Regions from separate parts of the Anaerostipes sp. PC18 genome, predicted to be linked through region 3. Evidence: predicted binding sites of a transcription regulator. Region 3 holds the regulator's gene; each other region holds the start of a gene.
The links. Region 3 encodes Rex, which represses fermentation and respiration genes when NADH is low (regulators of the CRP and FNR family bind a similar motif). Its sites were predicted from a motif close to ATTGTTAANTANTTAACAAT; they were not measured.
Positions count from the first base shown of each region.

Region 1: P8F77_RS11785 (acetyl-CoA C-acetyltransferase) is a predicted target of Rex. The motif match lies at 5,764-5,783, and genes of this name have one in related genera.
Region 2: P8F77_RS11655 (butyryl-CoA:acetate CoA-transferase) is a predicted target of Rex. The motif match lies at 4,442-4,461, and genes of this name have one in related genera.

Region 1 is NZ_CP121164.1:2,154,424-2,164,494, reverse strand. Features, by position in the region: gene P8F77_RS11820 (segregation/condensation protein A) at 1-76, shown strand, start outside; gene scpB (SMC-Scp complex subunit ScpB) at 51-626, shown strand; gene ilvB (biosynthetic-type acetolactate synthase large subunit) at 640-2,379, shown strand; gene P8F77_RS11805 (IS110 family transposase) at 2,518-3,744, opposite strand; gene ilvN (acetolactate synthase small subunit) at 4,113-4,610, shown strand; gene P8F77_RS11795 (Hsp20/alpha crystallin family protein) at 4,921-5,367, shown strand; gene P8F77_RS11790 (DUF2000 family protein) at 5,453-5,698, shown strand; gene P8F77_RS11785 (acetyl-CoA C-acetyltransferase) at 6,063-7,244, shown strand; gene P8F77_RS11780 (enoyl-CoA hydratase-related protein) at 7,270-8,046, shown strand; gene P8F77_RS11775 (3-hydroxybutyryl-CoA dehydrogenase) at 8,092-8,931, shown strand; gene P8F77_RS11770 (acyl-CoA dehydrogenase) at 8,951-10,071, shown strand, end outside.
Region 2 is NZ_CP121164.1:2,130,625-2,140,695, reverse strand. Features, by position in the region: gene P8F77_RS11685 (hypothetical protein) at 243-488, shown strand; gene P8F77_RS11680 (reverse transcriptase domain-containing protein) at 570-947, shown strand; gene P8F77_RS11675 (hypothetical protein) at 1,049-1,180, shown strand; gene P8F77_RS11670 (hypothetical protein) at 1,262-1,405, shown strand; gene P8F77_RS11665 (hypothetical protein) at 1,544-1,909, opposite strand; gene P8F77_RS11660 (L-lactate dehydrogenase) at 2,048-2,992, opposite strand; gene P8F77_RS11655 (butyryl-CoA:acetate CoA-transferase) at 3,080-4,420, opposite strand; gene P8F77_RS11650 (L,D-transpeptidase family protein) at 4,575-5,957, shown strand; gene P8F77_RS11645 (class I SAM-dependent methyltransferase) at 6,062-6,610, shown strand; gene P8F77_RS11640 (hypothetical protein) at 6,775-6,984, shown strand; gene P8F77_RS11635 (hypothetical protein) at 7,107-7,247, shown strand; gene P8F77_RS11630 (GGDEF domain-containing protein) at 7,288-7,725, shown strand; gene P8F77_RS11625 (hypothetical protein) at 7,741-7,896, shown strand; gene P8F77_RS11620 (D-alanyl-D-alanine carboxypeptidase family protein) at 8,159-9,310, shown strand; gene P8F77_RS11615 (arsenate reductase family protein) at 9,420-9,770, shown strand; gene P8F77_RS11610 (aminopeptidase) at 9,804-10,071, shown strand, end outside.
Region 3 is NZ_CP121164.1:1,972,748-1,982,818, reverse strand. Features, by position in the region: gene hemW (radical SAM family heme chaperone HemW) at 1-151, shown strand, start outside; gene P8F77_RS10835 (S8 family peptidase) at 146-1,024, opposite strand; gene P8F77_RS10830 (ABC transporter permease) at 1,101-1,844, opposite strand; gene P8F77_RS10825 (ABC transporter ATP-binding protein) at 1,849-2,565, opposite strand; gene P8F77_RS10820 (MerR family transcriptional regulator) at 2,637-3,380, opposite strand; gene P8F77_RS10815 (glycosyltransferase family 2 protein) at 3,562-4,578, opposite strand; gene abc-f (ribosomal protection-like ABC-F family protein) at 4,646-6,556, opposite strand; gene P8F77_RS10805 (redox-sensing transcriptional repressor Rex) at 6,709-7,368, shown strand; gene acpS (holo-ACP synthase) at 7,385-7,747, shown strand; gene P8F77_RS10795 (NAD(P)H-hydrate dehydratase) at 7,744-9,225, shown strand; gene alr (alanine racemase) at 9,209-10,071, shown strand, end outside.

The DNA.
Region 1 (10,071 bases), 180 kb from region 3:
TGTCCAGGAAAAGATCGGACAGGAAATTATGATTGAGGTGTTAGAGAGGCATGAGACAGAAGCAGGCAATGATTGAGGCAATTTTATTCTCCATGGGAGAGAGCGTCTCGAAGAAACAGCTGATGACGGCTCTGGATATCCCGGAGGATTTATTTTTTTACTTAATTGATCAGTTAAAAAGAAAATACAACAGAAAAGACAGCGGGATCAGGCTCCTTGAGCTGGACGGTTCTTACCAGCTGTGTACCAGGCCGGAATACTATGATCAATTAATTAAAATTGTAAACCAGCCGAAAAAACCGAAGCTTACCGATGTCATGATGGAAACATTATCTATCATCGCATATAAGCAGCCGGTGACAAAACAAGAGATAGAAGCCATCCGAGGGGTCAAATGCGACCATCCGGTAAATAAGTTATTAGAGTATAACTTAATCCAGGAGGCCGGGCGTTTAGACGCTGTCGGACGACCGATATTATTCAGAACGACGGAAGAATTCTTGCGCTGTTTTGGAGTGGAATCCATAAAAGAGCTTCCTGAAATCGATCAGGATAAGGTAGAGGACTTTAAACAAGAAGCTCAGGAGGAAGTAAAATATGCATTAGAGGAACTGGAACAAAATTAAGGGAGGACAGCATATGGGAAAAATTACAGGAAACCAGCTTTTGGTAAAGGCATTAAAAGAAGAAGGCGTAGATACCGTCTTTGGGTATCCGGGGGCCTGCGTCATTGATATTTTTGACGAGTTATACAAAGATGACACGATCGACGTGATCCTTCCGAGACATGAACAGGGACTGATCCATGCGGCAGACGGGTATGCCAGGGCTACCGGAAAAGTGGGCGTCTGTCTTGCTACCAGCGGCCCCGGTGCGACTAATCTGGTGACGGGAATCGCCACGGCGAATTATGACAGTGTACCGCTTGTGTGCTTCACCGGACAGGTGGCGCTTCCGCTGATCGGAAATGACACGTTCCAGGAAGTAGATATCGTGGGAGTGACAAGGAATGTCGCCAAATTTGTGATCGTTGTCAGGAACAGGGCAGATCTGGGCCGTATCATCAAAGAAGCTTTTTATATCGCAAGGACCGGAAAACCGGGGCCGGTGCTGATCGATCTTCCAAAGGATGTGATGGGCACCTTCGGCAGCGAGGAGTATCCGGACAGCGTCAATATCAGAGGATATAAACCAAATACGAAAGTACACCACGGACAGGTGATGAGAGCCATGAAAGCTCTTCATAAGTCCAAGAAGCCGCTGTTTCTTATCGGTGGAGGAACAAAGATTGCCGGAGCCCACAAAGAGATGACAAGGCTTGCGGAAATACTGAAGGTACCTGTGGTGTCCACGATTATGGGTCGCGGAGTACTGCCTACAGACCATCCGCTCTATTTTGGCAACATCGGCATGCACGGAAATTTTGCTGCAAATGAAGCCATTGCCAACTGTGATGTCCTGTTTTCCATCGGAACGAGATTCAATGACCGGATCACAGGAAAACTTGGTACGTTTGCGTCCAAGGCAAAGATCATACATATTGATATCGACACGGCGGCCATTTCTAAAAATGTAACCGTGGATATCCCAATCGTTGCAGATGCAAAGGAAGCCATTTTAGATATTCTGGAACTGGCACAGAAAGAACCGGCTCTTAATGTGGAGCGCTGGATCTCTATGATGGAGAGCTGGCAGAAATCCCATCCGATCAAGATGGAGGGTGCCAAAGGAAATCTGACTCCTCAGATGATCATAGAGGCCATCAATAAAGATTTCAAAGAACCGATCGTTGTCACAGATGTAGGGCAGAATCAGATGTGGGCGACACAGTATGTGGAGCTCCACGGAAACCGCCAGCTGCTCACCTCGGGAGGTCTGGGCACTATGGGCTACGGATTCCCGGCGGCCTTGGGTGCATGTATCGGAAATCCCGGAAGGGAAGTGGTATGCATCAGCGGAGACGGCGGAGCCCAGATGAACATCCAGGAGATGGCGACGGCAGTAGTGCAGGAGCTTCCTGTGGTATTCTGTATTTTTAACAACGGATATCTGGGCATGGTGAGACAATGGCAGGATCTCTTCTATAATAGAAGGTTCGCAAGTACATGTCTGAAATATAGAAAGAGCTGCAAAGGTAACTGTACGCCGGAGAACCATCCGTGCCCTCCGTATACACCGGATTTTGTGAAACTTGCGGAAAGCTACGGAGCTCAGGGGATCCGTGTGACCAAGCCGGAAGAGATTGATGCAGCATTTGAGAAGGCAAAAGAAAAGACCGACGGACCGACATTGATAGAATTCATTATTGACAGTGAGCAGCTGGTATTCCCGATGATGAAGACAGGCGGTTCCATCAACGAAATGATTATGGATCGATAGTCCAGCGGTGATATGTCAAGTATAAATTGAAACTTTTTTGCAGACTTTTTCATATCATATGCTGAAAAAAGGGTAACTTTAACAAGCCCTGCGATATCTGCTTTTGGAAGCAGGGCATTCATCAGCAGGAATAGAATTCTATTCCGCTGCTCGATATAGACGATTGTCTTTCAGCAGTCGAAAGACCAACCGCACAAATTTACGGGCAGTTAATGCGAGTGCACGTTTGTGTTGATGCCTGTTCACTTCCTTGTACTTGGAGTGATAGAAGCTGCTGTACTCCGTGTCGCATCTCACGAGAGACAAAGCACCTTCACACAGGTAATACTTTAAAAAGCGGTTGCCGGAGCGGATGAGTTTTGTATTCTCCGCCTCGAAGTCACCGGATTGATTCTGAGTCCAGGCAAGTCCTGCATATTTGCCAAGCTGCGCTTGACCTGGGAAACGGTTGATATCTCCGATTTCAGCCATGATGCCGGCTGAGATGACCGGCCCAATGCCGGGGATGGATATCAATACATTTGGCAGGAGTTCCATTTGTGCTTCGATAGCTTTATTGAACTCTTTGATCTGAGCATCCAGCGCCTTTATCGAGGTTATGGATATAGAAAGCACCTGATTTATGGAGTCATTCACCGTCTTGGGTAAACGGTAGGAACTCCTGGCAGCTTTCTGGATGGCTTTGGCTACGGCATCGGGATTGGGAAAGCGGTTCTTTCCTTTTTCCATAATGAAGTCCGTAAGTTCTTGTAAGTCCATCGCCGCCAATGCTTCTGCGGATTCAAACTCTTCGTAGACAGCTAAGGCAGTAGTGCTGAAGGTATCGGAAAATACCTTCTCCTGCGTCATAGTAGAATACTTCTTGAACAGGACATTGATGAATCGCTGTTTTTCTTTTACGAGGTTCTGTACGGCGAAGAAACGAGCCCTTGTAAGGTTCTGAAGGGCTTTATAGCGGTAATCTCCCAGATAGACCTCTTTGTTGATTCTACCAAAGCGCAGGCAGTCAGCAATGACAAAGGAGTCCATATAATCATTCTTTGGCAGGTCGTTATAGGCTTCCTTGAAGTTCTTTACCTGCTTGGGATTGAGGACATGGATCTTCCTGTTAAACGGAGCCAGAGAGGCATCTTCCCTCAGGAAATATACGAGATTGTCTCCATAGACAGATGTAGCTTCAAGACCTATGACGACTGTATCGAGGGAACGGGAAGTGACTGCGGAAAGAATCCGTTTTACCATCTGGGATGAGCCATCCTGAGAGTTTGCAACAGAGAAACAGCTATGTTTCGCACCATCAGGGAGCATTAGATAAATGACATTGGATTTGCTGCTGACATCAATACCGACGTAAAGTGGGTTCATGATATCACCTTCTTTCTATGTTGTATTTGAGTGTTCAATCGGCTTGGTAAAACCCATGATCACGGAGCATCAACACCCTCGCATATAAGAATCCGGTCTGAGATGGGCTGATGCGAACCACACTGCTAAATGGCAGTCCATGTACTCAGACAAACAGCCAGCTGGTTTGAAGCTAACTTCCATGTCAGGGGAACAGACTATCTTTGAAGCAACCATTTTTGGTTCAACAGGAGGTAACAGAACTATTACCTGATTGACACTAGGGAACAATTATACCATGGGCTTTACTAAGCCTATTGAACAATTTTTATTCAGTTATCAAGGTACATTTAATGTATCTAAAAGATATTATACGAGGAGGTTTTTCTATGGAAAAAAGATGGTTATCCTTATATGTTGAAAACCGTGTGGGAGTGCTGGCGAGGATTGCGGGTCTGTTCTCAGGAAAATCCTACAATCTGCAGAGCCTCACGGTGGGAACGACAGAAGATGAGACGGTGTCCAGAATGACGATAAGCGTAGAAAGCGATGACGCCACCTTTGAGCAGATTAAAAAACAGCTGAACCGCAGCGTGGAAGTTATCAAAGTCATGGATTACACAAACATGTCTATCCGCATGAAAGAGATCATGTTTATCAAGGTGAAAGGCTGTACCCAGAAGGACAGAAATGAAGTGTTTCAGATGGCGCAGGTATTCAAATTTCGTGTGAAGGATATGGGGAAAGACAGTATTTTGATCGAATCTGTACGGACAGAAGCGAAGAACAACTCTATATTAAAAGTTTTTAAGAAAAGGTTTTCCAGTATTGAGGTGGTGCGGGGCGGAAGTGTCGCGATCGACTCCATCAGTATGCAGGACAGATAATTGAGTTTTTTATTACTATTTCTGTCACGCTTTGAAATGTATTCCTACAATAGTGATAAAAAACTGCCTCTGGATGTTTCCTTCCGTTGGTGGGAAACTTCTTCGACAAATACTATATGTGATTTAAAGGCTCAGGAGCAAACAGGCTCCCGAGCCTTTTTCTGAATGATTGTTTTGTGAAAAAACTGTGAACTTTTATTGGAGGAGTTGACATATTGAAAGATAATTGTTATATTACACATAGAACAAATAAACAACATATAACAGTGCGGGTATTCCCGTACAGGAGATAGAATAGGAGGAATGACTTATGTTGATGCCAAGTATTTTTGGAGAAAATGTTTTTGACGGATGGATGGACCGGGCGTTTAAAAATGCATTTCCTGCTGACCGTTTTGGCTTTGGAGATTTTGAACGCGGCATGAAGACAGATATCAAAGATACAGAAGACGGATATGAATTAAGTATGGAACTTCCTGGTTTCAGCAAGGAGGATATTTCCGCCCAGCTGAAAGACGGTTATCTGACCATCAGTGCGGCAAAGAACGAAGCAAAAGATGAGAAAGACAAAGAGGGCAACTATATCCGGAAAGAGCGTTACTCCGGACAGTGCAGCAGAAGCTTCTATGTCGGAAAAGAACTGAAACAGGAGGATATCAAGGCGAAGTTTGACAACGGCGAACTGGTGCTGAGATTTCCAAAGGCCGAGGAAAGAAAAGAAGTTCCGGCAGAGGAATACATTTCAATAGAGGGATAACGATAAAAGATTTGACCGGGGTGTTTAAAAGGTACCCCGGTCAAATCTTTTATTCCTCAGGCATTCGGGAATCATAACTTTTCCTGTGCCTGTCCTGAAAGGCAGCCGTGAAATTTTAAAAGAATTGAGGTATAAAGTAAATCTGCCCGAGTTTAAAGAACTTATCGCGGCAGACTTCTCTGATCTGGCTCAGGGCTGTATGATTTACAGTGAGTTTATTGAAAAAATGTTACAGACGGCAGAGGAACAGCTCGATTATCTCGGGATTGCCCTGTGCGGACCCAAAAAGATGGTGAACAAATTAACTGGTAGCCTGCCTCTTTTAAGATAAAAAATGAAGGAAAAAGAGACAGGCACAGATGCTTATGATAAGCCTTCATCATGAAGACAGTGTATATTGTTAATTTTATGACGATTTTATGTTGATTTTAAGGGATACAATGTCTAAAAATATATGAAATTTTTCTAAATAAAAAAACGAACATATGGATGTATTTAAAAAAGTACAATCTATACTGTATACAAAAGACTAAAACAAATGGCTTAAATACGCAGTTTTTAAGATGATATGAAGCCTGGATTAAAGCCTGAAAAAAATTAGTAATTGAAATGAAAAAGTGATTGTGATACTATTAACATATCGGCGGGAAACTGCCAAACACTATATAACACAGAATTATTATGGAGGAATTGATATGTCAAGAAAAGTAGTTATTGCAAGTGCTTGTCGAACAGCAGTAGGTAAGATGGGCGGAGCATTGAGCACGACTCCGGCTGCTGACTTAGGATCAATCGTTATCAAAGAAGCGCTGAACAGAGCGAATGTTAAGCCAGAGCAGGTAGATGAAGTATACATGGGATGTGTTATCCAGGCTGGTTTAGGACAGAATGTTGCTCGTCAGGCATCCATCAAGGCAGGTCTTCCGATCGAAGTTCCGGCAACAACGATCAACGTTGTGTGCGGTTCCGGACTGAAGGCGGTAAACATGGCTGCAGACATGATCAGAAGCGGTGACGCTGACGTTGTCGTAGCAGGCGGATGTGAGAACATGTCAATGGCTCCATATGTATTAGATCAGGCACGTTTCGGATACCGTATGAACAACGGCGTATTAAAAGATGCTATGGTTAATGATGCATTATGGTGTGCATTTAATGACTACCACATGGGTATGACAGCAGAGAACATCTGTGACCAGTGGGGACTTACCCGTGAAGAATTAGATGAGTTTGCAGCAGCGAGCCAGCAGAAGGCAGTTGCAGCTCAGGAAGCCGGAAAATTCGACGAAGAGATCGTACCGGTAGAAGTAAAAAAGAAAAAAGAAACCATTATCGTAAACAAAGATGAAGGTCCTCGTCCGGGAACAACAGCAGAAGGAATCTCAGGATTAAGACCAGCGTTCAAACAGGGCGGAATGGTGACAGCTGCTAACTCTTCAGGAATCAATGACGGTGCAGCAGCAGTTGTAGTTATGAGTGAAGAAAAAGCAAAAGAATTAGGCGTTACCCCGATGGCTACATGGATTGCCGGAGCACTCGGCGGTGTAGATCCTAAGATCATGGGTATCGGACCAGTTGCTTCTACAAGAAAAGTTATGGAAAGAACAGGAATGAGCATTGATGACTTCGACCTGATCGAAGCAAATGAAGCATTTGCAGCTCAGTCTGTAGCAGTAGGAAAAGACTTAGGATTCGACTTAAGCAAATTAAATGTAAACGGCGGAGCGATTGCCATCGGACATCCGGTTGGAGCTTCAGGATGCCGTATCTTGGTTACTCTGCTTCATGCAATGAAAGACAGGGGAGCTAAGAAAGGTCTTGCAACACTTTGCATCGGCGGCGGTATGGGATGCTCTACCATCGTTGAAATGGACTAATTTAATTTGAAAGGAGATTGAATCCATGGAATTCATCACATATGAAACAGAAGGTTTTGTAGGTATCCTCACCATCAACCGTCCAAAAGCATTAAATGCATTAAACAGCCAGGTGCTCGGCGAGATTGAGGAAGCACTGGATGCTGTTGATCTGGAAAATACAAGAGCCTTGATCCTTACCGGAGCAGGAGATAAATCCTTTGTGGCCGGAGCTGACATCGCTGAGATGAGTACATTGACAAAAGCAGAAGGAGAAGCCTTCGGTAAGAAGGGAAATGACGTGTTCCGCAAGTTAGAGACATTCCCTATTCCGACCATCGCCGCAGTGAACGGATTTGCACTGGGAGGAGGATGTGAAATCTCCATGAGCTGTGATATCCGCCTTTGTGCTGAAAACGCAGTATTCGGCCAGCCGGAAGTAGGTCTTGGAATTACTCCTGGATTTGGAGGAACTCAGAGGCTTGCCCGTCTTGTAGGCGCTGGAAAAGCAAAAGAAATGATTTATACTGCTTTCAATATCAAAGCAGATGAGGCATACAGGATCGGACTTGTAAATGCTGTATATCCGCAGGCAGATCTCTTGGATGCAGCAAAGAAGATGGCTGCGAAGATCGCTAAGAATGCTCCTATTGCAGTCCGCGCTTCAAAGAAAGCCATCAATGAAGGACTGGATGTGGACATGGATCAGGCCATTGTCGTGGAAGAAAAAGCATTCGGAAGCTGCTTCGAGAGTGAAGACCAGAGAGCAGGCATGGAAGCATTCTTAAACAAGACGAAAGTCGACGGATTCAAAAATAAATAATCAGTGTCAGGCAACAATTAGAGTTTAAATACAGGAGGAATCATAATGAAAGTTGGAGTTATCGGTGCTGGAACAATGGGCAGCGGAATTGCTCAGGCATTTGCGCAGACAGAAGGCTATGAAGTTTACCTTTGCGATATCAATGAAGAATTCGCAGCAAACGGAAAAGCAAGAATCGCAAAAGGATTCGAAAAAAGAGTAGCAAAAGGTAAGATGGATCAGGAAAAAGCTGACGCCATTTTAGCTAAAATCACAACTGGTGTGAAAGACATCTGCACTGACTGTGACCTTGTTGTGGAAGCAGCGATTGAAAACATGGAGATCAAAAAGCAGACTTTCAAAGAATTACAGGATATCTGCAAACCGGAAGCAATCTTCGCTACCAATACATCTTCCCTTTCTATTACTGAAATCGGAGCAGGACTTGACCGTCCGATGATCGGTATGCATTTCTTCAATCCGGCTCCGGTTATGAAGCTTGTTGAAGTTATCGCAGGAATCAATACTCCTCAGGAAACGGTTGACAGAATTATCGAGATCTCTAAAGATATTGGAAAGACACCGGTTCAGGTAGAAGAAGCAGCTGGATTTGTTGTTAACAGAATCCTCATCCCTATGATCAACGAAGCAATCGGAATCTATGCAGACGGAGTAGCATCTGTAGAAGGTATTGATACAGCCATGAAATTAGGAGCTAACCACCCGATGGGACCGTTAGCATTGGGTGACCTGATCGGATTAGACGTTTGCCTTGCTATCATGGAAGTGCTTTACAATGAGTTTGGAGATACCAAGTATCGTCCGCATCCATTGCTGAGAAAGATGGTACGCGGCGGTATGTTAGGCCAGAAGACCGGCAAAGGATTCTACGATTATAGTAAATAATTAAATGGAGGAATAAGAAATGGATTTCGCATTAAGTAAGAAACACGAAATGGCAAGAACTCTGTTCAAAGAGTTCGCCGAAAATGAAGTAAAGCCTCTTGCACAGGACGTGGATGAAACAGAACAGTTCCCAAAAGAAACTGTTCAGAAGATGGCTGAGAATGGTTTTCTTGGTATCCCGATTCCGAAAGAGTACGGCGGACAGGGCTGTGATCCTCTGACATACGTTATGTGTGTAGAAGAATTATCAAAAGTCTGCGGTACCACAGGCGTTATCGTATCTGCACATACATCTCTGTGCTGTGATCCAATCCAGACTTACGGTACAGAAGAACAGAAGAAAAAATACCTTCCTGATCTTGCATCTGGTAAGAAATTAGGTGCATTCGGCCTGACTGAACCGGGAGCTGGTACCGACGCTCAGGGACAGCAGACTAAGGCTGTCTTAGACGGTAACGAGTGGGTATTAAACGGTTCTAAATGCTTCATCACAAATGGTAAAGAAGCAGACGTTTACATCGTGATCGCTGTTACAGGAATCATTGAAAAACGCGGAAGAAAATTAAAAGAGATCTCTGCATTCATCGTAGATAAGGGAACTCCAGGATTCTCCTTTGGAACAAAGGAAAAGAAAATGGGTATCCGCGGATCTTCCACTTATGAACTGATCTTCGAAGACTGCCGCATTCCAAAAGAAAACTTATTAGGAAAACAGGGCAAAGGATTCGGAATCGCAATGCATACTCTTGACGGCGGACGTATCGGTATCGCTTCCCAGGCTCTTGGACTGGCAGAAGGTGCATTAGAAGCAACCATCGAATATGTAAAAGAAAGAAAACAGTTCGGACGTACGATCGGACAGTTCCAGAACACACAGTTCCAGTTAGCTGATATGGCGACTAAGGTGGAAGCTGCAAAACTGTTAGTTTATAAAGCGGCAATGGCAAAAGCTACACAGAAAGTATATAGTGTGGAAGCAGCTATGGCGAAGTTATATGCAGCAGAAGTGGCAATGGAAGTGACAACAAAGGCTGTTCAGTTACACGGTGGTTACGGATATATCAGAGAATACGATGTAGAACGTATGATGCGCGATGCTAAGATCACAGAGATCTACGAAGGAACATCTGAAGTTCAGCG
Region 2 (10,071 bases), 160 kb from region 3:
AGAACCCTTCGGTGTAGAGGGAGCGGAATGTTAACATAGTTGTTGATGGAACAGAAGAGACCTCATAGTGTCATGGAACCATAAACATGTAATTCTTGATATAAGTAACACACGAAATTCAAGAAGACGCATTATGAGGAGTCGGAGGAGCCCATAGTATCTATGATGGTGCGGTAAGATAAACGTATTTGGAAAAGGGGCTCTACTTTAGTCAAGTTAAACAGGAAGGTAAGGGACAGTGCATGCCTCAAAAGGGACAACAACACTCAATAGATAAATCACGACAACTTCAATGCAAACTATACTTGGCTGCCAAAAAGGATAAGCAACGCAGATTTCATGCGTTGTATGACCGTATTTTTCGCCTGGATGTTTTATGGCGGGCGTGGAAAGAGGTAAAAGAAAACAAAGGAAGTGCCGGAATAGATGGTGTGACCTTTGAAATGATTGAAGAGTATGGAGTGGAATCATACTTATTGGATACCTAGGAAGATTTAGTAAAAGGCATCTATTATCCAAAACCAGTTAAGAGAGTTTATATATCAAAGCCAGATGGTAAACAGCGACCATTGGGTATACCTGTTATTAGAGATAGAATTGTACAACAGGCATGCAAAATAGTAGTTGAACCAGTTTTTGAAGCAAACTTTTTAGAATGCTCATATGGGTTCAGACCAAAACGGGACGCAATACAGGCAACGAAGAAGGTACAGAAGACTTTATATAAGAGCTGGTATGTAGTAGATGCAGACATAAAAGGATATTTTGATAACATCGACCATGAAATACTTATGAGTCTTATCGAAAGAAGAATCAGTGATAGACGAGTTCTGAAATTGTTTCGGCAATGGTTAAAAGCAGGAGTAATAGAAGACGGAAAATACTTCCCAACAAAAGTGGGTTCACCGCAAGGAGCGTTATGCCTTTCTAATCATAAGGTGGAGTAATAAGTCCGGTTCTTGCAAATATGTTTTTGCACTATGTATTTGATATGTGGATGAAATGAAATTTTCCGCAAGCCCCGTTTGAGAGGTATGCAGATGATAGAATAGTCCACTGCCGTACAAAAGAGGAGGCAATATGTATCAAGCAGAGCCTGGCTCAAAGGTTTGAAGAATGTAAGCTGGAACTGAATCCGACCAAGACAAGGATTGTGTATGGTAAGGACGAGGACAGGTGAAAGGAAGAAGAACTTACAGAGTTTGATTTTTCTGGGATACACATTTAAAGCAATGTATAGAATCCGATACTAAGTGGCTGGATGAATTATTTTGGGAAATACAATCCATCCGCAATGAAAGATACGCTGCTATGCATAGAAAGAAGACTTGTGAAATGGGCATGTGTATGTATAAGAACTTCCGTGGGAGAAGACGCAGGGCAGAAGAATGGCTCTGCACTTTGAGAAAGCGAGAGCCAAAACTATTTGCTCATTGGAGTATGATATATTCGTACTGCTGAATGATAAGAGCCGTATGAAAGGAGACTTTCACGTACGGTTCCGTGAGAAGTTTGAGGTGAAATTCCTCCTACTCGATTGAACTTATAAAAGATTTTGATTTAATATCTCTGCCAAACGGTTTCTGGCTTTGGTCACTGATTTGTCTGAAACTTTTTTTGCAGACAGGCAGTGTTCCAGTTGTTCCATCCGGGAATCTACCCGTGAAAAAGCAGTTTTTCTGCTTTTTGTATACTGTTCAAACGCCTTTTTGATATTTTTAAATTGTTCGCTGGCCAGATCTTTTGAAAGTTCAGCGTTTAAATATTTATCTGTCGTCTCAATCGCTCTCAGGCCCAGCCTGTACTGGCTGTCACTGAGTCCTTCCGGTTTTACGTGTGCTGTACCGCATCCGCTTAAAGTAACTGCAATCGCCAAAGCTACAATACCGGCTAAGAGATATCTTTTCATATGGAACCCTCACTTTTTGTATGAATCTAATAAAAAATCAGTAAATTTTTGTTTGAATCATACAATAGCACAGATCTCATAATGTGTAAATATTTCCACTGTACTTTTTCGTATACAAAAGATACAAAACGGAGCCTGCTATAAATCCAGGGATGAAAGGATCTCTTTTAACTGTCCTGCAGATTTATTCAGCAGATTGGATTCTTTACTGTTTAAATCAATTTCTATGACCTGTTCCGCACCGTTTTTGTTGACAATGGTCGGTACGCTCAGACAAAGGTCAGACAGGCCATATTCTCCGCTAAGCAGGCTGGAGACCGGGAGGATCGAATTTTTATTTCGAATAATGCTCTCTGCAATATGGCTGACTGCGATGGCGACGCCGTAATAGGTAGCACCTTTCTTCTCGATGATCTCATAGGCGCTGTTTCTCACATCGTCAAAAATCCTCTTCATAGATTTCTCGTGGTCAAAATGCCCGCGCATTTCACAAAATTCGTTGATGCCGATCCCTGAGACATTGGTGTCACTCCAGACAGCCAGTTCACTGTCTCCATGCTCCCCGATGATAAATGCCTGAATGCTGCCGCTGTCTACTTCCAAGTGTTCGCTGAGCAGGTATTGGAAACGTGCCGAATCCAAGACGGTTCCGGAGCCAAAGACCCGGTTTTTTGGAAATCCTGAAAGCTTTAAAGTCACATAAGTAAGAATATCAACCGGATTGGCAACAACCAATAAGATCCCCTCGGAGTTTCGTTTGGTGATCTCCGGAATGATAGATTTAAAAATGGCTACATTTTTGTGTACCAGGTCGAGACGGGTTTCATCGGGCTTTTGATTTGCACCGGCGGTTATGATGATCAGCCCGCAGTCCGCGACATCATCATAGGTGCCTGCATATATCTTGGATGTATCTACATACGGGCGCCCATGGCTTAAATCCATCGCCTCACCCTTGGCTTTTTCTTCGTTTACATCGATTAAGACCAGTTCGGAAAACAGTCCCTGGTGCATCAGGCTGAATGCGGTGGACGCACCGACAAATCCGCAGCCAATGATGGCCGTTTTTCTATTATTAATCATAAAAAATCCTCCTTTGTATTAAGTAGTTTAACAAAGGAGGATAAAATATTCATCGAATTTTGATAAAGTGAGAAACTGTATCAAAATCTATTTGTTGGATCTTCTCCAAATGTGAGCTTTTTCTGCGTCTTTGATCAGCTGGTCTCTGAAGTCTGGATGAGCGATATTGATCAGGGCTTCCGCGCGCTGCCATGCAGAGAGTCCCTTCATGTTTGCCATTCCGTATTCAGTGACGATGTAGTGGGCATTGGCACGGGTATCTGTTACAATAGACCCGTTATGCAGGGTAGGAAGAATACGGGAATGCATCTGGCCGGCCTTGTCTGTGAAAGTGGAAGAAAGACATACAAAGCTCTTTCCACCGTTTGATAAGTAAGCTCCCATGACGAAGTCCAACTGTCCGCCGGCACCGCTGATCTGTTTGATTCCTGAAGATTCTGCACTGATCTGTCCGTACAGATCCACATCCACGGCGTTATTGATAGAGATGAAATTGTCAATGGAAGAAACCCTTGCAATGTCATTTGTATAGTTTACAGGAGCACTCATACATTCCGGATTGTTATCTAAGTAGTCATATAATTTTTTGGTTCCTGCTGCAAACGCATAGGTTTGACGGTAGCGGTCGATATTTTTTCTGGCACCGGTGATCTTTCCTGCTTTTGCAATGTCTACGAACGCATCCACATACATTTCAGTGTGAACACCCAGGTCTTTCAGGTCGGATTCCGCGATCATGGAACCTACGGCATTCGGCATTCCGCCGATACCAAGCTGGAGACATGCGCCGTTCGGGATCTGGTCTACAATGAGTTTTGCAACGGCTTTGTCCACATCAGTGGCTGCTCCGCCTCCGCCCAGTTCTGCAATCGCAGGATTTCCGCCTTCGACGATCATATCAACTTTGGAAATATGTACGCCCTCTTCAAATCCGCCTAAGCAGCGAGGCATATTTTCGTTAACCTCCACGATGACACAGTCGGCTTTTTCAAGCATTGCAGCCAGGTGGGATGCGCTTGGCCCGAAGTTGAAGAATCCGTGTTCATCCATCGGGGCAACCTGCATCATCGCAACATCTATGTGATCGATATAATTGCGGTAGTATCCTGGAAGCTCAGAATAACGGATTGGTGCATAATATGCGAATCCTTCGTTGATCCATTTTCTCTCCAGTCCGCCCATGTGCCAGGAATTCCATGTAAAGTGATCGGCAGGGGAGTCGATCTTTGTAATCTCCAGCGGCCACATGACGATTCCGCCCCGGATATTAATATTTTCCAATTCCGGCATTCTTTTTGCCAAAGCCTTGTCAAGGGCAACCGGTGTGGTGACGCACCAGCCGTACTCCAGCCAATCGCCGGATTTCACAACTTTTACGGCCTCATCGGCTGTTTTAAGTTTCTTTTGGTATTCTTCCTTAAATGACATAAGTAATCCTCCTGTCTTTTATCTGTTAATTTATTAACATACCGTTTCATTGTACCATCCGCATAAAAGAAACACAAGTAAAATAATTTAAATTATGGGTGGCCTTTTTACAAGTTTTGTACTATAATTAGATACTGAGTTTAGGAGGACATTTATGGAACATAAAAAATTTACTTGGAAGCATTACACACTGATCACAGTCGGGATTATTTTTGTGATCTACTGCTGTATCGCAGTGTATTTCAGCAAGAAGTTTACATATGGGACAAAGATCAATGGTGTCGATGTTTCCAACAAGACAGTTGACGAAGTTACAGACATTTTCAAAAAAAAGGCGGACGGCTATTCGCTGACCGTAAAAGAGCGAAAAGGCAGAGAGGAAGTTTTAAAGAGCAGTGTGCTCAAGGTTTCCTTTGACGGTGAAGACCAGATCAGGAAGCTCAAAGACGGACAGAGTTCTTTTCTGTGGATCAAAGGTGTTTTCGGGGGAGAGAAGTACAACGATATCGATATGTTTGCTTATGACAAAGCAGCATTTCAAAAGGCCTTAAAAAACCTTGACTGCTTCAAAAAGAAAAATATCATCAAGATCCGAAATGCCAAACCGGTTTACAAAGACGGAGCTTATCAGATCCAAAAAGAAGAAATCGGTACGGTCTTAAAGAAGGAACAGACGGAAAAACTCATAAAGAGTGCCGTAGAAGGCGGTGTCGCTGTCGTGGATCTGGACAAGGAAGGCGCCTATGATGTCCCGAAGTATACTAGCAAGAGCAAAGAGATCATTTCTCTGAAAGACAGGATGAACGATTCTCTGAAGGGAAGTATTACTTATAAGTTCGGGAAACAGACGGTAGTTCTTGATAAGGATGTATACCACAAGTGGTTTAAGATCAAGAATGACACAGATTTTACTATCGACATGAAGAAGATGGAAAACTGGGTTATGAAGTTTGCATACAAATATAACACGATGGGGACTATGCGCACTGTCAAGACTCACGACGGAAGAACCAAAAAGATTTTCGGAGGTCCTTACGGCTGGAGAATGAGCCGTGAAAAGGAAGAAGCCGCAGTCAAAAAAATGCTGAAAGAGGGCACACAAGAGACAAGAGAGCCATACTGGCGCCAAAAGGCAAAGGTATACGACGGATATCAGGGAGACATCGGCGATACTTATATCGAGGTCGATATGGGACAGCAGGAAGTTTTCTACATTAAAAAGAAAAAGGTTGTCTTTTCTTCATCCGTAGTCACAGGCAAGATGGAAGCGGGAAGAAAAACACCGGAATGTGTGGCATTTGTACTGTACAAACAGCGCAATGCGACATTGAGCGGTCAGGGTTATAACTCACCGGTATCTTACTGGATGCCGTTCAACGGCAACGTGGGACTTCACGATGCAAGCTGGAGGTCTTCTTTCGGAGGAAGTGAGTATATTTCCGGGGGATCACACGGATGTGTCAATATGCCGCCTTATGCAGCTGCAACCCTTTACAATATGATCGATGCCGGAACACCGGTTATCTGCTATTACTAAACTAAACCGAGAGAGCAGGATTTAAATAGTCCGGGCTCTCTCTTTTTGTTATTTCATAGAAAAGGTCTACGACCTTTTTGTCCACGGATCAGGAGGGAATGAAAATGAGGATCAGCATAACACAGTGGGTGCATGGAGAGCTGAGACGCTTTATTAAACAAGGAGACTTATGTATTGATGCAACGGTTGGAAACGGAGGTGACACTGAGTACTTGTGCGGGCTCACAGACAGAGTGATTGGATTTGAAATACAGGAGGAAGCACTGTTCAATGCCAGGAAGCGGCTGAAATTAAAAGGATACCATCCAAAGTTTATTTTGGACAGCCATGAAAATATGGACCGGTATGCAGAAAAAGGTACGGTACAGGCGATTTTGTTTAATCTGGGTTATCTTCCGGGTGGGGATCACAGTATTGCTACAAGGCCGAAAAGTACGATACAGGCTATTAAAGTGGGACTTGAGCTTTTGAAATCGGGAGGAGTTATCAGTGTTTGTATTTATAGTGGAGGAGATACCGGGTTTGCGGAGAAAGAAGAAGTCCTTCAATACTTAAAGCAGCTGGATGACAGGAGATATATTGTTATAAAACAGGACTTTTATAATAAACAGAATCATCCTCCGCTTCCGGTACTTATTTTGAAACTGGATTAGCTTGCTCTTTCCTCCGGCACATTGTAATTTATGAGTGGAAGAAAGTTTAAAACCGGGTTTTAATTTCTGCGGCATTTTAAAGATGGAGGAAGATTTTATGAAAAAAAATTGCGGGAGAGAACGGTGCGTTCCATATAGACGGACAGGCGTTTTATGATGCGATTGTGAGCAGTACAGAAGATTATATCTATATCATCGATATGACAACCGATATGGCTCTGATTTCCGATAATATGCTGCAGGATTTTGAACTGCGGGAAGAATCGTACCCGGGCTTGCTCCGATGGTCCTGTCCTGACACTGAAGCCGCAGGTCCTGCTCAGTTTATACCGCTCCTTGAAAACAGCGGGCTGATTATAGAGGCAGGAAAATGAATATTGGAGCAGGCATTCTCTACATGTAAACGCTGGCTGCTTCATATCCGGATCATGTATTTAATCATTCTTTTATCGGGGCGGTCATAAAGCTATGCCACAGTGTAGGGATTGCTGTATGTGTGGAAGGAGTCGAGCATCCGGGAGAACTGGAAGCAGTGTGTTCCCTGGGTGCAGACAGTATACAGGGATTTTATATTTCAAATCCGATCCCGGCGGATCAGTTTGAGGAGAAATATTGGAAGAAGGGCGGGAGGCAATGAATATGACCTCCCTGATTTATTTTTGTCCCTTCAAACATAAATACGTTCCTTATCTTTTGGCGGGACTTTAGAACTGCGTTTTCCTTGCGCTGAGGTTATTACGATTATTTTATATGCAGCTGTTTCTTCGCAGCTTTCTGCCGCTGTCAGCCAGCAGGAACTGCAGGATGAGAACCGCAGCCTGTCGACGCTTGCAAACTATGACCAGCTCACCGGACTGCTGAGCCGGCATGCTTTCCTAAAAAAGGTGGAAAACTGTCTGGCGGCCTTTGCAGTGCTGGCACTGCGCGATATCGATGATTTTAAGATTGTAAACGACACGTGGGGAAATTTCTGCGGAGATAAGATTCTGAGTGAACCAGCAGAACTTATCTGTTCTTTTCTGGGAGGAGACGTGGATGTCTGCCGGTGGGGAGGAGCAGAGTTTATTTTTCTTTTCCGGGACACACCGCTGGAGGATGTGCTCATAAAGCTTTAGGAGCTGTGTGATACGGTGGCCGGACATGTTTTTTGCTGTGATGATAAAAATCTGCATATTACTATGATCTTCGGAGTCAGTCCTTCCGAGGAGATAATTGCCCTGGCCGACAGACAGATGTACAAGGGCAAGACTGCAGGGAAGAATCGCGTCGTCTGCGGGAAACCATGAGACTATGTTATACCTTATCGTGCGGAGCACGTCCACCCGAAGGGTATGAGTTACGGTGTGCCCTGTGGGTATACCTTATCGTGCGGAGCACGTCCACCCGAAGGGTATAAAATACGGTGTGCCCTGTGGGTATATTTTGTTCTGACGTTTCATATAGTATTAATTGTATGAGTTTTTCTCCATTATCCCAGTCGGCTCTTAACAGGCCTCCTTCCGATAACGGAGAGAAATATCTTAGCTGGCTTGAAGGAGAGTAAATGGAATGAAGAAGATTTTCTGTGTAATATGGTCTCTGTTTTTGTGTCTGCAGCTCGGATTTCACACGGTCCGGGCGGATGATACGTTAAAGCTCTATGCAAAATCTGCAATTTTGATGGATGCGGGCAGCGGACGAGTCTTATTTGATAAATCCGGAAAAGCCAGAATGCCGAATGCCAGCACTACAAAGATTTTAACATGCCTGTATATTATTAAACATTGCAATCTGGAAGAGGAAGCGACAGTTTCTAAAAATGCCGCTGCCCAGCCACAGGTCCATCTGGGAGCAAGGGCCGGGGAAAAATACAAAGTTAAGGACCTCCTTTACGGACTGATGCTTGAGTCTTACAATGACTGTGCGGTGATCCTGGCGGAGCACGCGGCGGGATCAACTGAAAACTTTGCAAAAAAGCTTAATGCAGAGGCCAGATCCTATGGGGCAAAGTCGACACACTTTGTCACGCCCAACGGATTGGACCGCACCGACAAAAACGGGATTCATTCCACTACGGCATATGATCTTGCACTGATCATGAAACAGTGCATCAAAAATAAAGAATTTTTGGAGATCACCAGAGCCAGGAGCCATTCTTTTCATGACGCATCCGGGCAGCGTTCTTTTAATTGCAATAACCACAACGCCCTGCTGTCCATGATGGACGGTGCGGTTTCCGGAAAGACCGGATTTACTTCTAAAGCCGGGTACTGCTACGTGGGAGCCGTGAAGAAAAATGGCATGACCATGATCGCGGTCGTGCTGGCCTGCGGATGGCCTCCCCATAAAACTTACAAATGGTCGGATGTCAGAACTTTGATAGACTACGGTGCCAAAAATTATTCCTATCACAAGATCATTCCGGACTACAGCAAATTAACGGACTTGTATGTAAACGGAGGAATGGAGCACAAAGTCTCCATAGGGGCCAAAGGCGGAGGTATAACGCTTCTGCTGAAAAAAGGGGAAAAGGTCGATATCAAATGCCAGATCCCGAAGAGTTTAGATGCACCTGTAAAGAAGAAAGAACAGGTGGGGAAGATCGAATATGTGCTGAACGGCAAGGTGATCCGGGAGGAAAAAGTCTTTACGAAAAATTCTATCGACAAAAAGGATTACTGGTGGTATCTCGGAAAAACACTGGATGAGTTCTGCCTGTAAAAAATATTAGAGGAAAAGGTTGTTGAGATTCTGGATCAACTGCCTTTTTTTCTAAACTGAAATATGATAAGATAACCGGAGAATAAACCAAGGAAAGGAGAACAAGACAATGTTATTTATAGAATATCCGAAATGTACAACCTGTAAAAGAGCGAAAAAATGGCTGGACGAGCATCAGATTTCCTATGAAGACCGCCATATAGTGGAAAACAATCCAAAAGCAGAGGAATTAAAAGAATGGATTGCAGTGAGCGGACTTCCGGTCAAGCGTTTTTTTAATACAAGCGGGATGAAATACAGGGATCTGGGACTGAAAGACCGACTCCCGGAAATGAGCGAGGAGGAACAGATCGATCTTCTGGCGACAGACGGCATGCTGGTAAAACGTCCTTTAGTCATAGGGGATGACTTTGTCTTGATTGGATTTAAAGAGGAACAATGGGGCAATACTATCAAATAAAAAGTATTTTTGCAGACAGAAAGGATATTGCGAATGGAACGAAAGAATACATGGCTTTCTTATACAGAAGAAGAGATAGAAAAACTGGAATCTCTGGCGTCTGATTATAAAGAGTACCTCACCGGCGGAAAAACAGAGAGGGAATGTGTGAAAGAATCAGTAAAACTGGCCCAGAGAGCAGGATATCAGGATTTAGAGCATTTTATAGCAGAGGAAAAGAAGCTGAACCCGGGTGATAAAGTTTACCGCACGTGGATGGACAAAACCATTGTCCTATTCCAGATCGGGGAAAAGCCGATGG
Region 3 (10,071 bases):
GCGGTTCGGGACAGGTATCCTGGATGTTTACCGGAAACCTATCCAAGAACTCTCTGGAAAAGGTCTGTTAAAACAGGATGCCGAAAGAATTTGGATCCCGCAACAGGCCCTGTTTTTAAGCAATCAGGTAATGATGGAGTTTCTTTTATAGATCCAGAAGTTTCTGAACGTTGATCTGTCCCCATCCCTGATGATTTCTCGGAGTGGAAAGTTTGTCACAATTGTACCGCAGTTTCATTTTTACATCTTTGTTCGTATAATACGGATACCGCTCCAAAAGCAGGGCGATGGCTCCGGAAACTGCCGGTGTTGCCATAGAAGTGCCGCTCTTGATGCTGTGTCCTCCGTTCAGGCCGCAGGAATAAATATTTGTTCCGGGAGCTACTACGTCCGGCTTCATGACACAGGAAGAGGTAGGCCCCCTGCTGGAATAATTCTTTGCAAAGCGCTGAGATCCCATGGGACGGCTGGCATCGTCACTGGAACCTACGGTAATGATCTTACGGCTGTTGCCCGGTGCGGTGATGGTATTATCCCTGGGGCCATTATTTCCGCTGGCGATGCAGACGACCAGCCCGTCATCCCACAGCTGATTGACCTGCTTCACAATCGCATTGGCAGCTTCATCGCTTCCGGAGGCAGGAGTGCCGATGGATATGTTTACAATCCGGATTCCATACTGCTTGTGAAAATGGTGGATCCAGGACAGTCCGTTTAGGAAAGTGCGCTGATTTCCGTTGCCCAGAGCATCCAGGACTTTGAGGGAAATGATATGTGCTGCAGGTGCAATGCCGCAGCTTGCAGATGCGGCAATACCCGTGATATGGGTTCCGTGTCCATTGTCGTCATAAGGATATGATCTGTGGTGTACATAATCTATGAATCCGGCGATCCGCTGATCGGCCGGATAAAATTCTTTATGGGGATAGATACCGGTATCCAGGAAGGCAATCCCTATATTCTTCCCCAGGAAGCCATGTTTATGGGCGATATCCGCATGGATTATCTGTGATATAAGCTTCATAAAATACTGTCTCCTAATAAGTGTTATAGTATAAGATACGCCCAAAATACAGAAAAGACATGACATTTTGCGCAGGCTATTCCCACTGAAAGAATTTGAGGGCGGCAGAGGTACAGATTACTGCGATGCAGACGATGGTGACAACCGGAACAATAACACTGCCAAATTCTTCTCCCAGAGAAGCGGCTTTCAGCAGCTTGATTCCCTGGGTCAGCGGCATGATGTCTGCAGCTTTCTGCAGCACTTTGGGCATGATTTCATAGGGCAGCGTTGCGCCTGAAAAAATCAGCATCGGAAAGTACAGCAGACTCGCAGCGACACTCGCTATCTTAGTATTCGGAGCAATACCGCCTACCAACATGCCGATACTGAACATAGACACAATGACCAGGAGATAACATCCCAGAAAACTCACAAAAGATCCGCGGAACTGATATCCAAAGAAAACGACTGCTTCGGTATAAAGAAGGACCAGAGAAACAGCCGCATATAAAGTATAAATTGTCACCTGTACCGCTAAGATCATGGAAGGGCTGACCGGCGTAACCTTGTAGCGCTTTAATATACCCTTGCTCCGATAATCAGAGACGACCAGCGGCAGTCCCATCACACCTCCCGCACAGATGGATATGGTGGTGACGGCTCCGAACGACTGTTCCAGGAAAGAGTATCCGGCACCGCCGAATGCGGGCCTGTCTCCATAAATAATTCCTATAACTGCCAGTACCACAAGAGGCACACAGATCGCAAATATAAACATATCCATTCCTCTCAGAGATAATTTTAATTCTGTTTTCAGCATTGTCTTAAAAGTTTTCATGGATTCATTCCTCCTCGTCTGTATACCAAAGATAAGCGTCTTCAAAATGATCAAAAGGACTCGATTCAACTGCCTCCGCCACCGTACCGTAAAATATGATTTTTCCTTTTTTTAAAATACAGATACAGTCACACAGGTTCTCGATCTCATCCATAAAATGGGACGTCAGGAAAATCGTCAGTCCATTTTCCTTGAGTGAGGAGAGTATATTCCACACTTGTCGTCTGGCCCTAGCGTCCAGCCCGGTCGTCAGCTCGTCCAAGAAGACAACTTCAGGATTGGGTATGAGTGCAAGTATAACAAAAAGTCTCTGCCTTTCGCCGCCGGATAAATCTTTGATCTGGCTTTTTGCTTTGCCGGCAATTCCAAACTTTTGCAGTAATTTTTCTGGATCTGCGGATTCCTGATAGAGGGCAGCGGTAACTTCACAAAGTTCCGAAACGGTGATATTATCCTGATAAGTTGCCTCCTGAAATTGGACTCCTACCTTTTGAAACAGCTGCTTTCTGGATGTCTGCGGATTCATTCCCAGAATGGATATTTCTCCGCTGTCTGCCGTCTTTGTACCTAAAATGCATTCAATCGTTGTGCTCTTGCCTGCACCATTGGCCCCGATCAGGCCGAAAACCGTTCCGCGCTTTACGGATAAACTGATATTGTCTGCCGCAGGCGTTTTGTTATAGGTTTTACATAATTTTTCTGATTTTATCACTTCATTCATGAAGGATACCTCCTTTTTTTGTATAAAAAAAGAATACCACCAACGGAAACATTGGTGGTAAAGTGGAGGGTTTAAGAAAATTGTTTTTTCATTCTTTTCAGTTTGCATATCATTTCCAGGGCATTATTCTCGGCAGTCCGTAGAGAAGTAACCAGTTTGTCGCACACAGCAATAATTTCGTCATCCTTATTGGGAGTATCCAAAACTTCTTTGATATCAATCCCGGGATTTTTTGACAGGTGGCCGAGCAGACGCAGAATAGACTCCAAAGAATAATTTGCACACCGCAGGGAGCGAATGATTTTGAGCCTCTGTATATCCTGACTCGTATATATGCGATAGCCATTTTGCCTGCGTTTTACAGTCAAAAGGCCGTTCATTTCCCAATTTCTCAGAGCATCCATAGAAATGCCGAGATACCGGGATACTTCCCTGCGTTTCATGGGATGAGTATGTTCCTGTGATTCTCCGGCTAAAATCTCTGTTACAATTTCAACTGCCTCTTCGGCATTGGCGTGTTCCTTTCTGATCTGTGCCAGGTATTCTTCTGCCAGTACCAGAGCCTTGGAAAAATCACAGGATGCCGCTGTTTTTACGATCTGGACAGCCTTTTTCCTCAGCCCGTTTTGCAGTACCTCCATTTGAAAAGCCAGACGGGCCAGTCGGAACTGTTCGATATGGAGATCGGTAAAAATGCGGTATCCATTGTTCTGCCGCTCCGGTTTTGGGATCAGTCCCGCTTTTTCGTACAGCCGGACGGTATTGGGATGAATTCCTATGAGTTTTGCAACCTCAGATGTTTTATAAGTTTTCATGAAAAAACCTCCATTCATAGCTTTAGAATAACACAGATCAGAAGTATGGTGATATAGTGGAGGGTTTTGGATTTCACATTATAATTTTCTTATGGAATAAAAAATGACATTGGTTTTATTGTTTCCAATGTCATTTTTATCTGATCTGATTGGGGATGTCTGCGCCGGCAGACATGTCCGTTTAATTAAATCCAATGAACTTCCGGGCTGCTTTGTAAGCTGCGATGACAACTTTCCGGCCTCCATAGCCCGGGAGATTGACTGCATTTCCAACAAGAGAGCCCCGGATCTGGCGGTACAGTTTTGTATTTTTTGATTTCAGGTACTTCCAGAGTTCTTTTTTCATCTGAAGATGCTCCGGTATGCCGGATTTGATGGCAATGACAGATGACACAGTCATGATGATACTCAGATAGTGTTTCATGTAGCGGTATAACGGCTTGTTCACCAGTTCAAAGCTGCTCATATAATCGATCATGGCTTTGGTGACAAAAAACTGCTGGTCGATCCGTTTGATCATATTGGCTTCGTTGACAGACTGGTCGTCCCTTCCGATGAAGTAGCGGTAAAAATTTACATCCAGATAGTAAATGGTCTTCACATATGGAAGCGGTTTGAAAACGTAAAGGTTGTCTACATAAAAAGTATGTTCCGGCAGGCACAGGCGGCACTCATGGAGAAGAGAAGTACGGTAAATGACGGAGTGCATGAGAATGTACTGGCTCAGAGGAAAACGCTTTACATCGTCCCATGTAAAAATCTGTTCAACCGGGATCGTATGGCGGTAATGAATCACGGTTTTTCTCTTTACACCCTGTTTCTCATAGACATAGTTGGACATAAACATGTCTATGATGGTTCCCTGACGGTAAAATGTCTCTAATTGATTGAAGATTTCTTCATAAGCATGTTCGCTGACCCAGTCATCACTGTCCACGACCTTAAAATAAATCCCTTTGGCATGAGCGATACCAGTGTTTACCGCACCGCCGTGGCCTTTGTTCTTTTGATGGATCGCCCGGCAGATACCGGGATATTTGTTTTCATATTCATCGGCGATCATGCCGGTATTGTCCGTGGAACCATCGTCGATGATGAGGATCTCAACTTTGTCACCTCCGGTCAACAATGTATCTATGCAGTGTCTCATATATTCCTGGGAATTATAGCATGGCACAGCAAACGATATTAATTTCATCTTGTTACCTCCTAAAAATGGTACTTAGTCTATTATAACAAATATTTGTAAAAATACCATGGCATTTTCACTCGGTTTCTTCTGACAAGGTCTCCCATTCTTCATAAAGGGTTTCCAGATGTTCCTCATTCCGGGCTTTGGCAGTGGAGAGTTCCAGCAGTTTCTTTGTATTGACTGCGTTCTCCGGCAGGCACATTTCTTCGTCAAGTTTTGTGTTTTCCGCCTCCAGTTCCTCGATTTCCTGTTCTATTTTTTTCAGGCGGTTTTCTCTTTTCCGCCGTTTTGCGTCTTTCTCCTTTTGCTTCTGCCAGATCAGCTTCGTATCGGATACAGACTCAGTTTCAGCATCCTGTACCTCTTTCGTGCCTTCCTTTTCCTTTTCTAAAAGATAGTGCTGGTAGTCACCCGGATAAGAGTGAAGACCGTCTTTCGGAGAGAGTTCAAGAATTCTTGTAGCCGTTTTGTTTATGAAATACCGGTCATGGGATACGTAAAGAACCGTGCCTGTGTATTGGGTCAGGGCGGATTCCAGGATTTCCTTGGAGTGAATGTCCAAGTGGTTGGTAGGCTCGTCAAGAATCAGGAAATTGGCATGGGATAACATAAGTTTCGCAAGAGATACCCGCCCCTTTTCCCCACCGCTTAAGGAAGAAACAAGTTTAAATACATCTTCTCCCTTAAAAAGGAAAGCGGCCAGTGTATTTCTGATTTTTGTGTTGGTCAGTTCCGGAAAGGAATCAGATATCTCCTCGAAGATTGTCTTATCCGGATGCAGGTTGTCCTGTGCCTGGTCGTAATATCCGATGGATACTTGGGAACCGAGCCTGATCAGTCCTTTGTTTTTAGGCATTTGTTTGCAGATGATTTTCAACATCGTAGTCTTTCCGGTTCCATTGGCGCCGATCAATGCCACGCGCTCGCCGCGGAATATTTCAAAATTTATATCGGAAAACAGCGTATGCGGCCCGAAACTTTTTTCCAGATGTTCCACCGTTAAGACATCGTTTCCGCTGACAACCGACGGTTCGATAGCAAAGCGCATTTTCCCGTCGATCTCCACAGGCTTTTCGATGACATCAATTTTGTTCAGCATCTTTTCACGGCTCTCGGCCCGGCGGATGGATTTTTCCCGGTTAAACTGCTTTAGTTTTTCGATGACCGCCTTCTGGTGCCGGATCTCCTGCTGCTGGTTTTCGTACTCCTTTAAGCGGATCGCCTTTACCTGATCCCTTTTCTTAATAAAAGAAGTGTAGTTGCCGTCAAAGAGCATCGCATGCCCCGCCTCGATCTCCATCACCTTGTTGACGATCTTGTCCAGGAAATACCGGTCATGGGAGACCAGGATGACAGCGCCCTCATAGTGGCTTAAATAGTTTTCCAGCCATTGGATTGACTCAACATCCAGATGATTGGTAGGCTCATCCAGGAGAAGAATCTCGGGCTTCATCAGCAGAAGTTTTCCGAGAGCTACCCTTGTCTTTTGTCCTCCGGACAGTGTCTCAATCATTTTTTGAAAGTCTTCCTCTTTAAACCCGAGTCCTTTTAAGATTCCTGCGATCTCACTTTCATAGGCAAAACCGTTTTTCTGTTCAAATAAATGAGTGGTCCTGGTGTATTCCTCCATCTTTTCTTCGAGCTCTGCGCCGCTTAAATGCTTCATCATATGCTCCAGAGAGCGGAGTTTTTTGTCCAGTTCGATCACATCTTGTTTTATGGTCAAAAGCTCTTCATAAATGGTGCGGGAAGAAGTATGGTCCTGATGCTGTGCGAGATAGCCGATATCGGCGTCCTTCTTTTTGTGGATCTCCCCTTCGTCGGGTGTCATCTGATCCATGATGATCTTGAGCAGGGTGGACTTTCCGGCGCCGTTTAAGCCGATGACGGCGAGCCGGTCCTTCTCATTGATATGAAAGGAAATTCCTTTCAGGACTTCCTGGTCGACAAATGTTTTATGTATATTCTGACAAGATAAAACCATAGTGCACTCCTTCAAAATTTCTAAGCTGTAAAAATTCTTTTTAAGCATAACATAATTTCTGAAAAAACGCACCGAAAAGTTTGACAGTTATTAGACAATCTTATATAATTTATTTAATTTGAGTAGTTAATAAAATAAGTGGGAGGGTAATAATGTCATCAATGGATAAGAATATATCACCGGCAGTTATAAAGAGATTACCTAGATATTACCGTTATTTGGGGGCTTTGAAAGCAAAAAATATTACGAGGATCTCATCCAAAGAGCTGAGCGAGAGAATGAAAGTAACTGCATCCCAGATCCGACAGGACCTGAATAACTTTGGAGGTTTCGGGCAGCAGGGATACGGTTACAATGTAGAAAACCTTTACGTGGAGATCGGCAAGATCCTGGGGCTTGACAAGAGCAATCAGATGATCATTGTCGGTGCCGGAAATCTGGGGCAGGCATTGGCCAATTATCAGGATTTCAACAATAACAGCATTGGTTTTCAGGTGATCGCACTGTTCGATGTAAATCCGAAGCTGATCGGCATCACGGTGCACGGAGTAGAAGTGCACGATATTGACGATATGGAAGAGTTTATAAAGAATCATGAGATCAAGATCGCAGCCCTCACGCTTCCGCAGGACCAGGCGCCGAAGATTGCCAAAGATCTTGTGTCCTGGGGCATCAAAGGATTTTGGAACTTTGCTCCTGTGGATCTCACGCTGCCAGACAGTGTGACCGTGGAGAATGTCCATCTGGCAGAAAGTCTCATGACGCTGACTTACAATATTCACAGCAGGGAAGACGGCGAGGGCGCGGAGTAAAGACGGGAGGAACGCCATGATTGTCGGTATAGGAACTGACCTGATAGAAATCGGGCGGGTACAGAAGATGGTGGAGAGAAAGAACCGCCTAAGCCGGATTTTTTCAGAAGAGGAACTGGCATACGCAGGTTTAAACAGTACGACTCTTGCTGGTAATTTTGCAGTTAAAGAAGCCGTTTCCAAAGTATTTGGAACCGGCTTCTTCGGATTGGAGCCCTATGAGATCGGAGTGTTCCGGGATTCAAAAGGAGCGCCTTATGTGAAACTGACAGGCAGAGCCGAAAAGCTGGCATCGGATATGCAGATTACGAAATTTCATGTGTCGGTTACGAACACAGGGGGGCTGGCACAGGCTTTTGTCATAGGAGAGTGTCTATGAAATATGTTTTGAAAAATCAGGAAATGCAGGATGTTGATAAAGAGACCATACAGCAGATCGGAATGCCGGGTCTTGTGCTGATGGAGCGGGCCAGCGAAAAAATTGCCCGAAGGCTCATGGAAACGGTCAGAAAAAGTGACAGGATACTTTCTGTGGCAGGATGCGGAAATAACGGGGGAGATGCGCTGGCTGCGGCCAGAATCCTTCTGGAGGAAGGATATTCTGTGGATTTCACAGTCGTGGGGGAGCTGTCCAAGGCATCCGGAGATTTAAAGACGCAGTATGATATCCTTACCCGTCTTGGGTATGAGCAAAAAAAAGAAATAGATTATAACGGCTATGACTGGATTTTGGAAGGAATGTTCGGCGTAGGCCTTTCCAGGGAGATAGCGGGGATATATCGGACCGTTGTGGAGAGGATCAATGAAAGCAGAGCCAGAGTCATGTCGGTCGATATTCCCTCCGGCATCAGCGGGGATACGGGGAAAGTCCTTGGATGCGCCGTCAGGGCAGACGCTACGGTGACGTTCGGCGGGCCCAAGGCAGGACATCTGCTCTATCCGGGAAGAGAATATGCGGGACGGCTGTATGTAGAAAAGATAGGTTTCTTTGATTCCGTTTTAAAGAAGCATGCAGGGGGATTCACATACGACAGGGAAGATCTAAAGAGGCTTCCGGGCCGTTTTGCGGATTCTCACAAGGGCACCTACGGAAAAGTCCTGATCATAGCAGGAAATGAGACGATGTCAGGGGCTGCTTTTTTTTCGGCAAAGAGTGCTCTGCGCATGGGCAGCGGACTGGTAAAGGTGATTTCCTGTGAAGCCAACCGTCCGATTCTGCAGTCTATGCTTCCGGAAGTACTGTTCGGAACATATGAGAATGTAAAAAAAGCCCTTGAATGGTGTGACTGTATCTTATTCGGACCTGGAATGGGAGTCTCAGAGCGGACCAAAGAATTATTGGAAGAGGTTTTACAGTGTGGAAAGAAACCTCTTTTGCTGGATGCCGACGGCCTGAATACGGTCAGCCGTTATGGAATGGAGATCGATTATCCGGCAGGGTGTGTTCTCACACCGCATCTCCTGGAAGCTGCAAGGCTTCTTGAAATATCCGCAGAGCAGGTGAAAGAAAGTTTGACGGATGCGGGGCAGAGGCTTTCGGACAGATTCCGCGGCACTGCTGTGCTGAAGGATGCGGCGACGCTCGTAGTGTCAGCCGACCGGCCCGTTTATTATAACAGCAGCGGCAACAACGGAATGGCCACAGGGGGGAGCGGAGACGTGTTAAGCGGCATGATCGCAAGTCTCCTCGGGAGAGGCATGGGATGTTTGGAAGCTGCGGTTCTGGGCGTCTATGTCCACGGGCTTGCAGGAGACCATGCTGCAGAAATTTTGGGATACGACAGCATGCTGGCATCAGACATCATCGACGCGGTCAGCAGTGTTTTAGGAGGAATCAGCAATGAATCAATATTATAGAGTATATGCAGCCATCGACCTGGATGCGATCTGCCAAAATATCAGCGAGATAAAGAAAATTGTGGGGCCGGATACAAAGATCATGCCGGTGATCAAGGCCGACGGCTACGGACACGGGGCAGTCCCGGTGGCGAAGGCATTGAATAAGATCGGCGTCGACGGTTTTGCGGTGGCGATCATTGAGGAAGGGATCGCACTGAGAAAACAGGGGATCACAAAACCGATCTTAATTCTTGGATATACTTCGGAATATCAGTATGCTTCTTTGATCCAGCACGAAATTGAACAGACGGTATTTTCTTATGAGATGGCGGAGGCGATCTCTAAATTTGCGGTTACGATGAAGAAGGAAGCCAAGATACATATCAAAGTGGATACCGGAATGAACAGGATCGGTTTTAAGCCCACGGAAGAATCTGTCGGGCAGGTACAGCGTATCCGGAAGCTTCCGAATATTAAGATCCAGGGGATTTTTACTCATTTTGCATGTGCGGACGAGGAGGAGAAGACATCAGCCAGACACCAGAAGGAACTGTTTGATCAGTTTGTCTCAAAGATTGAAGAAAAAGGGATCAAGATCCCGGTCAAGCACGTCTCCAACAGCGCAGCCATCATGGACCTTTGTGAATGCCGCATGGATATGGTGCGCTCCGGCATCATCACCTATGGACTGTACCCATCCGAAGAAGTGGATAAGTCGGCCATTGATTTAAAGCCGGCACTTTCCCTGATCAGCCATGTGATCCATGTAAAGGAAGTGGGACCGGGAGAAGGGGTCAGTTACGGCTCAACGTTCGTTACGGACAGGAAGACCAGGATCGCGACGATACCGGTAGGTTACGCTGA